One region of the Arthrobacter sp. Z1-9 genome, then DNA from elsewhere that is predicted to be linked to it. Evidence: riboswitches for the same ligand, from Rfam matches in the RefSeq annotation. Region 1 holds a riboswitch; each other region holds the start of a gene.
What was found. Region 1 has a riboswitch for cyclic di-AMP ahead of M1D93_RS04910 (C40 family peptidase). Riboswitches for the same ligand answer to the same signal wherever they lie in the genome.
Positions count from the first base shown of each region.

Region 2: it holds a riboswitch for cyclic di-AMP, as region 1 does, so the genes downstream of both, M1D93_RS10730 (LysM peptidoglycan-binding domain-containing protein) here and M1D93_RS04910 (C40 family peptidase) in region 1, are expected to answer to the same signal.
Region 3: it holds a riboswitch for cyclic di-AMP, as region 1 does, so the genes downstream of both, M1D93_RS04310 (aggregation-promoting factor C-terminal-like domain-containing protein) here and M1D93_RS04910 (C40 family peptidase) in region 1, are expected to answer to the same signal.
Region 4: it holds a riboswitch for cyclic di-AMP, as region 1 does, so the genes downstream of both, M1D93_RS09615 (NlpC/P60 family protein) here and M1D93_RS04910 (C40 family peptidase) in region 1, are expected to answer to the same signal.

Region 1 covers NZ_CP096456.1:1,048,972-1,052,929, forward strand. Annotated here, with positions in the region: gene M1D93_RS04900 (metal-dependent transcriptional regulator) at 1-410, shown strand, start outside; cyclic di-AMP (ydaO/yuaA leader) riboswitch at 557-768, shown strand; gene M1D93_RS04905 (M23 family metallopeptidase) at 779-1,600, shown strand; cyclic di-AMP (ydaO/yuaA leader) riboswitch at 1,729-1,911, shown strand; gene M1D93_RS04910 (C40 family peptidase) at 1,982-2,656, shown strand; gene M1D93_RS04915 (NlpC/P60 family protein) at 2,823-3,602, shown strand; gene M1D93_RS04920 (HNH endonuclease) at 3,860-3,958, shown strand, end outside.
Region 2 covers NZ_CP096456.1:2,325,097-2,329,054, reverse strand. Annotated here, with positions in the region: gene M1D93_RS10740 (APC family permease) at 1-289, shown strand, start outside; gene M1D93_RS10735 (protein adenylyltransferase SelO) at 286-1,761, shown strand; gene M1D93_RS10730 (LysM peptidoglycan-binding domain-containing protein) at 1,880-2,734, opposite strand; cyclic di-AMP (ydaO/yuaA leader) riboswitch at 2,738-2,909, opposite strand; gene M1D93_RS10725 (dienelactone hydrolase family protein) at 3,209-3,958, shown strand, end outside.
Region 3 covers NZ_CP096456.1:913,856-917,813, reverse strand. Annotated here, with positions in the region: gene M1D93_RS04320 (response regulator transcription factor) at 1-80, shown strand, start outside; gene M1D93_RS04315 (HAMP domain-containing sensor histidine kinase) at 88-1,617, shown strand; cyclic di-AMP (ydaO/yuaA leader) riboswitch at 1,711-1,871, shown strand; gene M1D93_RS04310 (aggregation-promoting factor C-terminal-like domain-containing protein) at 1,877-2,614, shown strand; gene M1D93_RS04305 (YdeI/OmpD-associated family protein) at 2,735-3,178, shown strand; gene M1D93_RS04300 (HAD-IA family hydrolase) at 3,159-3,839, opposite strand; gene M1D93_RS04295 (glyoxalase superfamily protein) at 3,949-3,958, opposite strand, start outside.
Region 4 covers NZ_CP096456.1:2,090,334-2,094,291, reverse strand. Annotated here, with positions in the region: gene M1D93_RS09630 (sulfite exporter TauE/SafE family protein) at 1-100, opposite strand, end outside; gene M1D93_RS09625 (ABC transporter ATP-binding protein) at 117-902, opposite strand; gene M1D93_RS09620 (LmeA family phospholipid-binding protein) at 973-1,662, opposite strand; gene M1D93_RS09615 (NlpC/P60 family protein) at 1,805-2,596, opposite strand; cyclic di-AMP (ydaO/yuaA leader) riboswitch at 2,600-2,793, opposite strand; gene serB (phosphoserine phosphatase SerB) at 2,967-3,860, shown strand; gene M1D93_RS09605 (SDR family oxidoreductase) at 3,943-3,958, opposite strand, start outside.

The DNA of each region.
Region 1 (3,958 bases):
ATGTCCACGACGAAGCCTGCCGCTGGGAGCACGTCATGAGCGAGCGGGTGGAACGGCGCATTTATGAGTTGCTGAACCATCCCACAGAGTCTCCTTATGGGAATCCGATTCCGGGCCTTGCTGCCTTGGGCGGGGTATCGTCCCTGGGTTTCGCCGACGGAGCGATGAGCCTTCTGGAGGCGATGAAGTCCTACGGGCCAGCCTCCGTGGTGACCATCAGCCGCCTTGCCGAGCCCATCCAGGTGGAACCCGAGCTGCTCTCCCAGCTTGATGAGGGCGGCATCCGGCCGGGCGCCGCTGTGTCCCTGGAGCGGGTGGGCGACTATATCTCGGTCCGGGTTCCGGGGATCGAGGGTGCGCTGGAGCTGCCTCCGGAGGTTGCCGCACACGTGTTTGTGGCGCTCAGCTAGAAGGCATTGAGCTGGTGCCATACCCGGTGTGAAGTGCGTTACGCAAAGATAACGGAATTGTTACTTTCGGGCTTAAGCATCTATAGTTGAACCAAGCGTAGATAATAAAAAGTTACCTGATCTGGAGCCGAGCTCTGCCAGCGGATCAGGAGCACGAGTCGTAACTGGCAGAGGCGGGGGAACCACAAGCGGCAGCGGGGGACTGCCTTGGGGTGAAGTCCGTCAGCAGCAAGCCTCTTCCAGTGAAGGATTCCTCCGGGGATACCTCTGTGCCGAAGCTTGCTTACGGCGGACCGGGTCATTGAACTCTCTGACCCGAATCCGACAGCTAACTTCGCAGGCTTTCCAGAGAGGAACCCTTCTTGTCCATGCAGAATTCCAGGGGACGCCGCCGCGCGGCGGTCCCTGCTTCGACACCGCGTGTTGTCGAAGTCATCACCTCGGAGCGCCCCCGCGATCCGCACCGTGATGCGCGCCGCCGTCGGGGTCCCTTCCGTCAGGTCACAGAATTCGCTGCTGCCAGCGGGATCGGCCAGAAGGCCGGAATCGCCCTGGCCACGACCGGACTGGTACTCACCGTGACCGTACCGGCCACCAGCCCCGTGATGGCGACAGATGCCTCCGGATCCACTCCTGTTGCTGCGTCCGCTGTTGTGCCCCAGCCCCAGGTTTCCGCGGAAGCCGGGGCCCAAATCGACTTCAGCCGCTCCGCTGTGGTCACGCAGGCGGACCCGGACGGCAAGCTGAAGCAGCTGCTCAGCGCCCAGTCCGCGGGCGCCATCACCCCCGCCGCCTCCGCAGGAAGTCTTGGCGCCCCGCTCGCTGCTTTGAGCACTGCTTCCCCGTTCGGCTACCGGGTCAGTCCGATCACCGGAGGCTCCGGGGACTTCCACCGCGGACAGGACTACGTGGCCCAGTGCGGCACCTCTGTTCTGGCCGCAGCCACTGGAACGGTCACATTCGCCGGCTGGCACCAGTACGGCGGCGGCAACCGCGTCGTAGTGGATCACGGCAACGGCCTGGAAACCACCTACAACCACCTGTCGTCCTTCAGCGTGAAGGAGGGGCAGACAGTCTCCCGCGGTGACGTTGTGGCCCTCAGCGGGACCACAGGAGCTTCCACGGGCTGCCACCTCCACTTCGAGGTCCAGGTCAACGGCGAAGTTGTTGACCCGACCGGCTGGCTTTAGTCAAATGACGGTGAGCTATCACATGATGTTGACATCCCGTGACCTGAATGTGACATTCAGTCAAAACTGCTGTACCGTCTAACTCGCGTCAACTTTTCCGAAGTTGACGCTCTTGTGCGGATTGCCTAACTCTGCCACCGCTCAAGGTCCGTTCGCATTTCATCGTCTGGCAGGGGCGGGGGAACCAATTTTGGCCTTCAGCTCTTCGAAGGCCTTGGGGTTAAGTCGCACAAGCTTCCCAGGAAGCCGCGCGGCCGGGTGACTCCCATCCGAATCCGACAGCTCACCTCGTAGGCATTGGGAGAGGCTACCTTCGTGTCTTCACGCCATAATTCTGCGCGCCACCGTGCGCAAACGGTTCGCACCAACCCCCTGGACTCCATGTCCAAGGCTGTTAGTGCCAATGCCGGGACAGTAGGTCGCCAGGCTGCAGTCATCGCAGCTGCCTCGGGACTCATCCTGACCATGGGCCTGCCGGCCACCGCAGCGGACACCACCGCTGGTGTCTCCGCTTCCACGGAGTCCGGATCCGCAGAGACCGTCCTGGCCGTTACGGCGGCACCCACGGCTACGGTTTCCTTCGAGCGCCCCGAGGTTACGACCACCCCGGCACCCGTTGTTGAGCGGGTAGTTGCGCAGTCGACGGACTCAGACGATGACGAGGGTGTTGCCACTGCCTCCACCGCGTCCGTTGCGGAAAAGGCCGTAGAGACAGTAGCCTCCGCTTCCACCTCCGGAATTGCCGGCCTCGCCTACACCGGCATCGGCCGCCCGTACGTCTGGGGCGGCACCACCCCCAACGGCTGGGACTGCTCAGGCTTCACCCAGTGGGTTTACGCCCAGGCCGGGATCAGCATCCCCCGTGTCAACGCGTGGACTGCAATGAAGCCCACCTCCACGCCGCAGCCGGGTGACCTGGTCATGCAGAACGGCGGCGCGCACGTCGGCATCTACGTCGGCAACGGCATGATGATCAGCGCCCTGAACCCCTCCCAGGGAACGCTGCTGCACTCGGTAGCCGCTACCGGCTCCTCCGCATTCTTCACGATGAACTAGTTCTTCGACCCCACGGTCCAAGGGCTTTTTCTTTGCCCAAACACGCTCTTCGCTAAATCACCACACATCCCCGTTCGGGGCGTGCCGGCGTACCCCCAAGATGCCGGCGCGTCCAAACACCTATGGCTGCCTACATGCGGCCTAAGGCAAACGAAAGAGAGAACTGATGACTACTCGTGCAACCGCACGGCACCGCGCCGAGGTCACCAAAACCAACTCGCTCGCCATCATTGCCAAGGCTGTCGGCGACAACGCCGGCGGCGTAGGACGCCAGGCAGCTGTCATCGCAGCCGCTTCCGGCCTGGTCCTGACCAGCGGCCTCGCGGCCAACGCTGCTGATGCCAACGTCCAGCGTGATTCCGCTCCGGCCTCCACGCTGGAAGTTGAATCAACGGTTGAGGCTCCGATCTCGGCTGCTTCGACCATTGCCATCTCCTTCGAGAAGCCTGCCGTGACCACCACGCCTGCTCCCGTTGTTGAAGCTCCGGAGCCCGAGGTTGAGGTCCAGGAAGCCGCTCCGGCTCCCGCTCCTGCTCCGGCCGCAAAGACCGCCGCTGTCGCGAAGGTGACCGCCACGGCTCCGGCTGCAGCAGCCCCCGCAGCTCCCGCTTCGGCAAGCGGCAAGGGTGCAGCCATTCTGTCCGCCGCCTACGCCCAGCTTGGCGTAATGCAGGACTGCACCATGCTGGTCACCAACTCCCTGGCCGCCGTGGGCATCAACTTCCACGACTGGCCTGCAGGCTACCTTTCCCTGGGCCGCACGGTCAGCGCTGCCGAAGCCCAGCCGGGTGACCTGCTCTACTACGCCGACGGCGGATCCGGCATGGCGCACATCGCTGTCTACGCCGGAAACGGACAGGCAGTGCATGGCGGCTACAACGGCAACCAGACTGTTGTCTTCAGCGCCAACGTTGGCTCCGGCCCGGTCTTCATCCGCGTCAGCTAGTGATTCTCCAGCCCCGAACGGGTGGCTGATCAACACCGAACAGGACCCCTGCCCTTGCGGCAGGGGTCCTGTCGGTTAACTACCGGGGCAGCTGCGGGGCTCCATCGAATTTGGGCCGGACACGGCAACCCGGTTACAGCAATTAGCTGATAGTGCACTTCTTTGTTTACTCTTGTGGTGTCGATCCATAGCCCGGACATGCCGAGGGCAGCCGGCCCTCGTGCCCCTGACGGGTGCGGCCGTGAAGAGGTACGTGCATGCGCACTCTCGTTCTGAATGCTGGATATGAACCGCTGGCGGTTATTACTTTCCGCCGGGCGCTGGTGCTTGTGCTCACGGGCAAAGCGAGCGTTGTG
Region 2 (3,958 bases), 1.3 Mb from region 1:
TTCCGGCACCACCGCCTTCCTGCTGCTGTGCGTCTTCACGGTAGTGAACGTGGCGTGCGTGGTGCTGCGGCGCAAGCGGGACCCCAACCGCAAGGTGTTCTTCACGTCCCCGGGGCAGCTGCCGCTCGTGGCCGCCCTGCTGTGCGCCTTCCTTGCCGGCCCGTGGGTGGGCCGGAACGTCATCCAGTACCAGATTGCCGGCGGCCTGATGGCCATCGGTGTTGTGCTCTGGTTCGTCACATGGCTGATCAACCGGAAAACGAACCAAGCGGAAAGGCTGAACAAATGACAGCTGCTGCAGAATCAACTGTTACCTTTGACGGTCGCTTCGCCCGGGAACTGTCCGAGCTGGCTGTTCCCTGGCAGGCAGAGGAAGCCCCTGAGCCGAAGCTGCTCGTCCTCAACGACGGACTGGCAAGGGAGCTGGGGCTTGACCCGGAGTACCTCCGGTCCCCGGAGGGGGTAAGGCTCCTCCTGGGAAACCACGTTCCGGAGGGCTCAACGCCGGTTGCCCAGGCATATGCGGGCCACCAGTTCGGCGGCTACTCGCCCCTGCTGGGAGACGGCCGTGCCCTTCTTCTCGGCGAGGTAACCGACGTGGAAGGCAGGCTCCGGGACGTCCACCTGAAAGGTTCGGGCCGCACACCGTTCGCCCGCGCCGGGGACGGCCGGGCCGTCGTCGGACCCATGCTGCGGGAGTACCTCGTCAGCGAGGCCATGCACGCCCTCGGCATCCCCTCAACGCGGTCCCTGGCGGTGGTGGCCACCGGCCGGCCGGTACGCCGCGACACGATGCTTCCCGGGGCAGTGCTGACAAGGGTGGCCAGCAGCCACTTGCGCGTGGGCAGCTTCCAGTACGCAAGGGCCACCGAAAACGTGGACCTCCTGCGCCGGTTGGGGGACCACGCGATCAGCCGCCACTACCCGAATGCCGCCAAGGCAGAGAACCCCTACCTGGCGCTCTTCGAAAAGGTGGTGGCCGCCCAGGCATCGCTGGTGGCCCAGTGGATGCTGGTGGGATTCGTCCACGGCGTGATGAACACGGACAACATGACCATATCCGGGGAAACCATCGACTACGGGCCCTGCGCCTTTATGGACGCCTTTAATCCTGCCGCGGTCTACAGCTCCATCGACGTTGGCGGGCGCTATGCCTACGCCAACCAGCCCGTAATTGCCGAATGGAACCTGGCCCGCCTGGCCGAGGCCATGCTGCCGCTCTTCCACGAGGACCAGGAACAGGCCGTAACCCCTGCCGTGGAGGCACTGGGGAAGTTCCGCCGCCAGTACAGCGACGCCTGGTTCGCCGGGATGAAAACCAAATTGGGTGTAGCGGAGGCACCGGCGGGAAGTGCCGAGGCTGAGGAAGCCTCGGAAGTGGTGGACGGGCTGGTGGCTCTTTTGAAGGACGGACCACTCGACTACACATCGTTCTTCCGGAACCTGGGCCATGCGGCAAGGGGAGATATCCGCCCTGCCCGCGGAATGGTCCTTGACCTGGCTGCCTTTGACGCATGGGCGGAGCGGTGGCGTGCCCTGCAACCCGACGCCGGCATGATGGAACGGGTCAACCCCGCCTACATACCGCGCAACCACCTGGTAGAGGAAGCGCTCGCCGCAGCAACGGAGGGAGACCTTGATCCGTTCACCCGGCTCCTGGAGGTGGTCCGTGCACCCTTCCACGAGCGGCCGGGGCTCGAACGCTACACCGAGGGGGCGCCGGAGGACTTCGGCAGCTACCAGACCTTCTGCGGCACCTGAGCCTCCACGGCACACCTGAGTGCTCCCTGCTGGAAGGACCCGACAAAACAGCCGGACAACACAACAGGGGCGGCAGCCGGGAACAATCCCGTCTGCCGCCCCTGTTCGGGTGGTGTGACTACGCTACGCGAACGAAGGAAGCGCCGCCGAGCCAGCTGATGGAGTGGACTTCGGTCTTGAAACCGTCCACGCCACCGCTGACAACCTGGCCGTTGCCGGCGAAGACGCCGACGTGACCGGCGGTGATCACCAGGTCACCGGGGACGGGGGTGCCCACAGTGGAGCCGTACTGGTAGAACTGGCCGGGGGCGAGGTCGCCGACGCTCTTGCCGACCGAGCGGAGAGCCTTCTCCACCATGGCAGTGCAGTCCTGCTGGACGCCGAGCTGGCCGTAAGCGGCAGCCAGGATGGCTGCGCCGGTGCCGGTGCCCGGGGCGGCCGGTGCGGGTGCCGGTGCCGGAGCGGGTGCCGGAGCAGGCGCAACGGAGGCGTAGGACAGGTTCATTCCGGTGTTAGCCGGGGCAGCAACGGGAGCAGCCGGAGCAGGAGCAGCGGCCGGAGCGGCGGCAACGAAGCCGGCGCCGGGGATCTGGATCTGGTCACCGGGGAAGATGATCGTGCTGATTGACAGCCCGTTGGCGGACAGAACGTCATTCAGGGCTACACCGTTGGCGGCCGAGATGGCGCCCAGGGTATCGCCGGAGACGACCGTGTGCACGTTGGCTGCAGCCGCCGCGGGGGCAGCCACTGCAGCAGCCGGTGCTGCATAAGCCTGGGTGTTGGTGGTCTCAGTGGTGTCCGGACCGGTGACGCCTGCGTGGGCCGGCGCTCCCACACCGAATGCAATGCCTGAAGCTGCGGCTACGGCGAGCGCCGGGCGGCCAAGCGACTTGGCTGAGACAGCCAGGCCCTGGAGCGCAATGGAGCCGGCCGGAGTCGCGCGGTGACGGGGGGTGGTGGAATTTTTTGACACGGTTGATCGCCTCTCCCATGCCTGCGGGGTGAGCTGTCGGGTTCGGGTTGGAGATACCCGGCCGGGAGCAACTCCGTAAAGTACGAAGGTGCTATCGACTTAACCCCAAGGCCTCGTATGAGGCCGCGGAAACTTGGTTCCCCCGTCCCTGCCAGCTGGAAAGCGATTGAATCCCGGTTCAGTGGCAGGGCTCGGCATACTGACGGGAATGTCCCGTCTGAGAGGGACACCTGAAGACCATAACCGGTTTCCTGCTGCATTGTCACATTTGGGTAACATACGAGGCGGTTCTATCGCATTTGGCCATCGAATAGATTTCGCTGCCATACTGGCCTGACGAGACGAAACAGGCGCGCCGCTGCCGCAGGCGGTGTTCTTGGTCACAAAGTAATAAAGGGCGTTGAAAAGTGCCCGCGGGACCTTGCCCGGAGGGGCGGCGCGGAGGAGGATGTTCCGCACCGGCGAGGAGGCACAGTGACCCAGCTTGGCAAGTACGAGAAATACCTGATCGAGGAATTTTTTGATGACTACCGTGCCGGCGCGCTGAGCCAGCGGACCTTCACCCGCAGGGTTGCCTTCATCACCGGCAGTATGGCGGCGGCCGCGGCGGCAATGCTGCTGGTGGGCTGTACTCCCGGTGAGGTACCGCGGAGCACCGACCCCATGCCTACGCCGGAGCCTTCAACATCCTCAGCCGCCGGGACTGCCGGTTCCGGTGCCGTGCCCGGGGCGAAGAGCCCGCTTTCCGTACCGGAGGGTGCACCGGGGATGGCGACGGCGACCGTACAGTTTCCGTCCGGTGGAACCTCAGTCAGCGCGTACCAGGCCAGGCCGGAGCGGGGGGAGCGCAGCCCCGCAGTGCTGATCTGCCATGAGAACCGCGGATTGACACCCCACATCGAAGATGTTGCCCGTCGCTTCGCGAAAGCCGGATACGTGGCTCTCGCACTGGATCTGCTCAGCCGTGAGGGCGGGACTGCGAACATGGACCGCGACGCTGTTCCCGGTGCCCTTACCCAGGCGGGTGCCCAGCGCCACGTTGCCGACTTTGCCGCGGCACTGGAGTACCTCCGAGGGCAGGACTTCGTGGACGGCGGCCGAATCGCCATGACCGGTTACTGCTTCGGCGGCGGAATCACCTGGCAGGCGGCCACCGACCTGGACGGGTTGAAGGCCACGGCTGCGTTCTACGGCCCCGCCCCCGACCTGGCCAAAGTGCCGGAT
Region 3 (3,958 bases), 140 kb from region 1:
GCAAGAAGGTGGACGCCGTGCACCCGCCCATGATCCATACCGTTCGCGGCGCCGGGTACGTCATCAAGCCTGCCGAGTAGGCGCACCATGGCGCCACAACAGGCAGCTGATCCCCACCGCCGGAGCTGGCTCAAACCCGGCACCTGGCACTTGCGAACCCGCCTCATCCTCCTCGCCATGGCCCTGCTGATCGCCATCTGCGGTGCGGTGGGCGTGGCCAGCTATGCCTCCATGGATGCGTTCCTGACCCGCCAGCTGGACGAACAGCTGAACCAGGCCGCAGACCGGTCCAATAATCCGGGCCGCCCTCCGAATGGCGGTTTCAATGGACGGGACCCCCTGGACGCCCGCGGCCAAAGCGTCGGAACCATGAACGCGCGCATCCTGAACGGCCAAGTCAACAGCGGCGGCTTCCTCACCTCGGACACCACCCGTTCGCCCCTCTCCACTGAGGACAAGCAGGCCCTGTTGGGGCTGGCTACAGACACGCAACCCGTCAAACGCACCCTCTCGAACGGCGACTACCGGCTGGTAGCGGTGAAAACGAACTTCGGCGATGTCCTGGTCACCGGGCTCCCCCTTGCCGGCAAGGAAAGCACGCTTGCCTCCCTTGTGTGGACGTTTGTGTTTGTTTCCCTGGGCGGACTGCTGCTGATCGGACTGGTGGGGACCGTCCTTATCCGCCGCACCATGAAGCCGCTCGAACAGCTGTCCGAGGTGGCCACCCGGGTATCGCAGCTGCCCCTGGACGCCGGCGAGGTGGCGCTCGCGGTGCGCGTGCCGCCGTCGAACTCCAATCCCGGGACGGAAGTGGGTAGCGTCGGGCACGCGCTCAACCTCATGCTGGACAACGTGGCAAACGCGCTGCAGGCGCGCCAGAAGAGCGAAACAAAGGTGCGCCAGTTTGTGGCCGACGCCTCCCACGAGCTGCGCACTCCCCTGACCGCCATCCGCGGCTACACCGAGCTGATGAGGATGACGGAGTCTTTAACCCCGGACGGCCAAAAGTCCCTTGCCCGCGTACAGAGCCAGTCGGAGCGGATGACTGCCTTGGTGGAAGACCTGCTGCTGCTTGCCCGGCTCGATGAGGGCCAGCCGCTGAAGCTTAGCGAGGTGGACCTTACGCAGCTGGTGGTCGAAACCGTCAGTGATGAAAAGGTTATGGCACCCGGCCACACCTGGCGGCTGGAACTTCCGAATGAGCCGGTGGTGGTCAACGGTGACGCGTCGCAGCTGCGCCAGGTGCTGATGAACCTGCTCTCCAACGCGCGGAAACACACGCCGGCCGGAACAACGGTTGTTACAGGAGTTGGGGTGACGGCCGAAGGTGCTGCGCTGGTAACGGTAACGGACGACGGCGGCGGTATCCCGGCGGAGTTTATGGACCACGCCTTTTCACGCTTCGCCCGCGCAGACGCGGCCCGGAAGGGCGCGGGAGACCAAGCGGGCGCTTCAGCGGCAGAAGGCACCAGTGGCTTGGGGTTGTCCATCGTCGAATCAATTGTTGAGGCCCACGGCGGAACGGTAACGGTGACATCACAACCAGGGCGTACACAGTTCGCCGTCCAGATCCCGCTGGCGCGTACGGGGCAGCAAGGCGACGCGCCGCCGTCGTGATCTCTGTTACCAAAATGTGACTCAGGCGCCGTATTCCTGTACCGTCGATTGGGTGCAGTTCGTGTTCGAACCGCATATCCGGATGACGCCAAGCTCTGCCACTTCCCGGATTCCCTTTGAACATAGGCAGAGGCGGGGGACCCACCGTCCCGGGCACTGATTGCCCTTGGGGTTAAGCCAGCACGTGATCTTTCCGTGTGGCCGGATGCCCTCATCCGAACCCGACAGCTAACTCCGCAGGTGTGAGAGGCGATTCATCATGTTCAAAAACCTGGTAAAACCACGTCCAAAAAACGGTTCTGCACCGCACGCTGGACCGGAAACCGGCACAATTCCTTCCTTCGGCAAACGCGCCGCTGTTATTGCCGCATCCTGCGCACTCCTCGTTGGAGTGGGAGCCGCGGGACAGGCTACGGAAACCAGTATCCGTGGAGCGGCCACTGAAACGCAGGCCGCCCAGGCGCAGTCGAACCTCAGCATCGAGAAGAGCGAGATTACGTCCAATCCGGCGCCTGAGCCCGCCGCGCCGGAAATAGCTGTAGCCCCGCAAGCGGCAGAGCCCGCACCGGTTCCGGCACCTGCTCCGGCCCCCGAGCCCGCGCCGGTTGCCGCCCCTGAGCCGGCTCCAGCACCCGCTCCCGAGCCCGCTCCGGCACCTGCCCCCGAGCCTGCGCCCGTCGTCGCGGTCAACGATCCCGCCGGCGCCCAGGCGTACGCCGCCGGCCAGCTGGGGAACTACGGCTGGGCTCCTGACCAGATGCAGTGCCTGGTAACCCTGTGGAACAAGGAATCGGACTGGACCACCACGGCCACCAACCCGAGCAGCGGCGCCTACGGCATCGTGCAGTCCCTGCCCGCCGAGAAGATGGCCAGCGCCGGCGCGGATTACCTCACCAACTACCGCACGCAGATCAACTGGGGCCTGAACTACATCCAGGAGCGTTACCAGTCGCCGTGCGGTGCGTTGAACTTCCACCTGTCGAATAACTGGTACTAACCCGTAATGGCTTGTGCGGTACTACAACACGCGAGTGCTACAACACGCGGGTAGTACAACAGCCGGCTGCTGAGGTCCGGGACCTTCTGGAGGGCCCGGCCGCCCGGCATACTGTGATGCATGAAGTTCACCACCACCATCCAGGGCAGCGGCAATAAAACCGGCATCGAAGTCCCCCAGCAGGTTGTTGCGGAGCTGGGAGCCGGCAGGCGGCCGCCTGTGGTGGTGACCGTCAACGGCAAGAGCTATCGCAGCAGCATCGCTGTGATGGGCGGCCAGAACCTCATTTCGCTGAGCGCAGCCAACAGGGAGTTCGTCGGTGTGCAGGCGGGAGACACCGTTGAAGTGACCCTGGAACTGGACACGCAGCCGCGCATCATTGAGATTCCGGAGGATCTTGCGGCTGCAATGGCGGCGGAGCCGGCGGCGCAGGAGTTCTACGCGACCCTGGGCTACAGCTCCCAGCGGCGGTACGTTGAACCCTTGGGTGAAGCCAAAACGCCGGAAACCCGGGCCCGGCGCATCGCCAAAGTGGTGGCGGACCTCAAAGCCGGAAAGAAATGACCGTCCGGCCGTCCTCGTCCTTGTCCACGCAGGCGGTCACGGCACTGTAATCAGCAATGTGCAGCACCCCCGCCGGCAGCGCTCCCGTGTTGGGCCCCACGGCTACGGTGGGGATGCCCGCCGCCACGCCGGCTGCGATGCCGGCGGGAGCGTCTTCAAACACCACTGCCTCCGAAGGATCCACCCCAAGACCGGCAGCGGCCTTCAGGTACCCCTCGGGATCCGGCTTGCCCCGGGTGACAAGCTCTGCCGTCACCACCGTGGCCGGCATGGCCAGCCCCGCTGCCCCCATCCGGACGTCAGCAAGGACGCGGTCAGCCGAGGTCACCAGCGCGACGGCGTCCGCCGGCAGGGCGGCCAGCAGCCGGGCTGCTCCGGGCAGGGGCAGGATGCCCTCGGTCCGGACGCGTTCCATGGCACCGAGTTCCGCTGTCAGCGCCAGCACGTCTGCCCCCGGCGGCGCAAAACGCCTGACGGTATCGCCGGCTTGGACACCGTGCGAGGTCCGGAGTATTTCCTCGATGTCCAGCCCGTAGCGGGCGGCAAATTCACCCCACACCTGTTCCACCACTGCGGTGGAGTCCACAAGGGTGCCGTCCATGTCGAAGAGGACGGCGCGGCAGGTCAGGGTCCGGGCAGCAGCCGGCGTGGAGAGGTTCACGGTCCCCATTGTGCCCCAGGCACGGCGCCCAAGGGATGTCACCGCCGCGACATGCGTCACGAAAACAACCCGGTCTGCGTCACGGATACAGTCGCCCGGGCGCGGGATGTCAGGCGCTG
Region 4 (3,958 bases), 1.0 Mb from region 1:
GGACGGGAAACGTCACCAGGGTGCCGGAGCCCACCACGGCGTTGATGGTGCCGGCCCACAGGCCGGCGATGGACACAAAGATGCTGCTGAGTAGGTCCAAGCTGCTGGGTGCCGCTTTAGCGGCGTGCGACGGCGGTGTACCGGCCGGCGTTGACGGTCACATCCAGGTCCAGCCCGAAGGTGGTGCTGAGGTGTTCGGCGGTCAGCACGCCTGTGATGGGACCGGCGGCAACCACTCCGCCGTCGCGCATCAGCATGGCGTGGGTGAAGCCCGGCGGCACTTCCTCCAGGTGGTGGGTGACCAGGACCATGGCAGGTGCTGCCTCGTCCCGTGCGAGTTCTCCCAGCTTGTGGACGAGTTCCTCGCGGCCGCCGAGGTCCAGGCCGGCGGCGGGTTCATCGAGCAGCAGCAGCTCCGGATCGGTCATGAGGGCGCGGGCGATCTGGACCCGCTTGCGCTCACCCTCCGAGAGTGTGGCAAAGGTCCTGTTAAGGAGCGGACCCATCCCCCAGTCGTTGAGCAGGCGGAAGGCCCGCCGCTCGTCGTCGCGCTCGTATCCCTCACGCCAGCGGCCCGTGACGCCGTAAGCGGCGGTGACCACGACGTTGAGGACGTTCTCGTGTTCGGGGATCTGGGTGGCGAGGGCTGCGGAGGAAAGTCCGATGCGGGGGCGGAGTTCAAAAACGTCCACCCGGCCCAGGATTTCGTCCAGGATTCCGGCCCTGCCGCTGCTCGGGTGCATCCGGGCGGCTGCGATCTGGAGAAGAGTGGTTTTGCCGGCGCCGTTCGGGCCGAGGATTACCCAGCGTTCGCCTTCGTTGACTTCCCAGTCGATCTTGTCCAACAGGGTCTTTTTACCTCGGACAACGCTAACGGAAGCCAATTCCAGAACATCACTCATAGGAGTAGACACTAGGACAAAAAAGAGGCTGACTGATAACCGGTGTCGTGCCCGGACAGGACGCGTGAAGTTACCGGACGAGCCGGACGTTCTCTCCCCGGAGGTTGGCCCGGAAACCGTCACCTTGAACGGCGACGTCGTGGAGCACGAGGCCTTCGGGCAGGCCCTCAATGTCATGCTCTATGGTTACGAGCCGCCGCACGACGGCGGCGGTGGCGCCGGAGAGGAAATCCGGCCCGCCGAAGTCAATCGAGCGTGGCTCGACGACGAGCCTGCCGGCCTGAACCTCGACAGTGCCGGTGGCTATCACACGCAGTTCACGGCCCAAGGCCTCGACGGTGCGAAGCACCATGGCCTGGCCGCCGTCAGCGGCGCGGACCTCGGTCCCGTTGCCAAGCTCCCCGGCGACAACCTCGAAGGGCACGGTGGCATCTACAGTGAGCCGGGAAGCGACCGGCCCGTCCGGGCCCGTGGTCACGTCCTGCCCCACAACCCGAACGTCGCGGAGCGTCGAGCCCGCGGCAACCACTGTCCCGGCATCCAGCGAAAGGTCGGCCAGCCACACCTCGTCCTCGCGCAGGTCAGCGGGAGGCCCTGCATCGGGCATACGTTCGGCGCCCGCCGTCGGTGACGGCACAGGCCCTGCCTCCCCCGCGGCCGGCTCGCTCACTACCCACCAAAGGACCGCAGCCGCGAGCCCCAGGACGAGGAGCATCCCAAGTGCACCGATCAGCCAGTCCTTCGCGCGCGTCCACTCCATCGGGACAGTCTGTCATTGGGCAGTCACAGGTGACGGCATGGTTTCAGGAGAAACCCCTGTTTCCGCAGACATGCTGAAGGCCGGTGATTCATCGCCCCCAAGGCGTTGAATCACCGGCCTTCATCAGTTTTATTCAGTCTGTTTAGCCGGCGCGGACGAAGGTGACGGCGCCCTTGGAGGTCATCCAGGTCAGGGGGTGGACGGCGGTTTCGTTCCTGCCGTTCAGGCCGGAGCTGAGAACCTGCCCGTTGCCGACGTAGATGCCCACGTGGCCGGACTGGACCACCATGTCGCCGGCCTGGGGATCGCTGACGACGGTGCCGTAGTTCAGGAACTGCATCGGCCCGAGGTCACCGACGGGAATCCCTGCAGCATTCAGGGCGTTTTCGACCAGTCGTGTGCAGTCCTGGATCATGCCGATCTGGGCGTATGCCGAGGAAACCATGATGGCGTTGATTCCGCCTGCTGCCGGGGCGGGAGCGGGGGCAGCGGGAGCGGCAGCAGCCGGGGTGACGGTGACTTGGGCCTTTGCCGGCGCAGCGGCCTGTGTCTTTACCGCAGCAGACGCCGCAGGAACGACGGCCTTGGGGATCTCGACGGCGACCGGTTTGGGGGCTTCCACGACGGGGGCAGGAGTGGTCTTGACGGCGGGACGTTCGAAGGAGATCTGCACCGTGGCGTCTGCGCTGAGCGGGGTCTGTACCTGGCTGGTGACTTCCAGGTTCGAGGCCGGCTCGGCTTCGCGCTGGGTTGGGGCGTCTGCTGCCTGGGCGGCGATGCCGCTGGTCAGGACGAGGCCGGAAGCGGCTGCGATGACGGCGGCCTGGCGGCCTACACCGCCGGCGTGGCCGGCGACTGATTTGGACAGGACCGCCAGGGGGCTGGTGTGGACGGGGACCGCGCGGCGGCGGCCGTGAGCTTTGCCATTGGGCATAAGAGAGCCTCTCCCACTGCCTGCGAGGTTAGCTGTCGGATTCGGATGGGAGACACCCGGCCGTGATGGTGCACGAAGGCACCAGGCACGGCTTCACCCCAAGGACTGCCGGAAGCAGGCCGTTATTGGGTTCCCCGTCTCTGCCGGACGATTTTGCGAACGGATCCCGGGCAGCGGCAGAGTTAGGCAAGTCTGCTCAGGAGTGCCGTATTAGGAAATACCGGCACGGCTTCAGACCCTACGTCACAAGAGCCCCATCTGTCACATTTGCATAACGGCAGGGGGAAAGTTGTAGCTCGAAATGGCAGGCAGGGTAGCCGTCGTGCAATGAATTCAAGGCACCGCTCCCCCGCTGACTAAGATTGCAGGCATGACTTCGAACGTGACCGCCGTCAGCTATGGCCTGAATGTGACCCCAACCGGGCTGGAGCAGCTGCGTTCCGTCCTCACTGGACAAGGGGCCGCCCTGCTGTCCGAAACGGACCTTGGCGACGAGCGGTACCAGGTCCATGTGGCTGAACTTCAGCTTCCGGACGCCACCGCGGCCGGAATCGCGGCGCTCCGCCACGCCGTCGCCGGGTCCTCGATCGCGGGACTGGACACCGCCCTGGTCCCCAACGGCCTCCGCTCGGCAGAACGCAAACTCCTGATCATGGACGTGGACTCCACCCTGATCCAGCAGGAGGTCATCGAACTCCTCGCCGCCTACGCCGGGAAGCGCGAAGAGGTGGCTGCCGTCACCGAAGCTGCCATGCGCGGAGAACTGGACTTCACCCAGAGCCTTCACGCCCGGGTGCAGGTGCTCGCAGGGCTGCCGGCCGACGTCGTCCGTTCCGTCCGTGAAGAAGTGAAACTTAGCGAGGGGGCCGCCGAACTCGTGGCAGCGTTCAAGGCCGCGGGCCATGTGGTGGCTGTGGTCTCCGGCGGGTTCAACCAGATCCTGGAGCCGATTGCCGCAGAGCTGGGCCTGGACTACTGGCAGGCGAATGAGCTGGAAATCGTCGACGGTGCCCTGACCGGCAAGGTGCTGGGCGCCGTGGTGGACCGGGCGGCAAAGGAAAAGTACCTGCGCGAATGGGCAGCCGCCGAAGGCATCGCCCTCGAGCACACCGTGGCCGTGGGCGACGGCGCCAACGACCTTGACATGCTCGGCGCCGCCGGGATCGGCGTCGCGTTCAACGCCAAGCCTGCCGTACGCGCCGTGGCCGACGCCGCCGTCAACATGCCGTACCTCGACGCCGTCCGCCACGTCGCAGGCGTCTAAGTCCCGCTTAGGAGACGAAAGAGGCCCACGCCCTCAGCATTCCCCTGACGGCGTGGGCCTCTTTCGCATTGCGTTGCGGGGCCTAGCTGGCCTGGCCG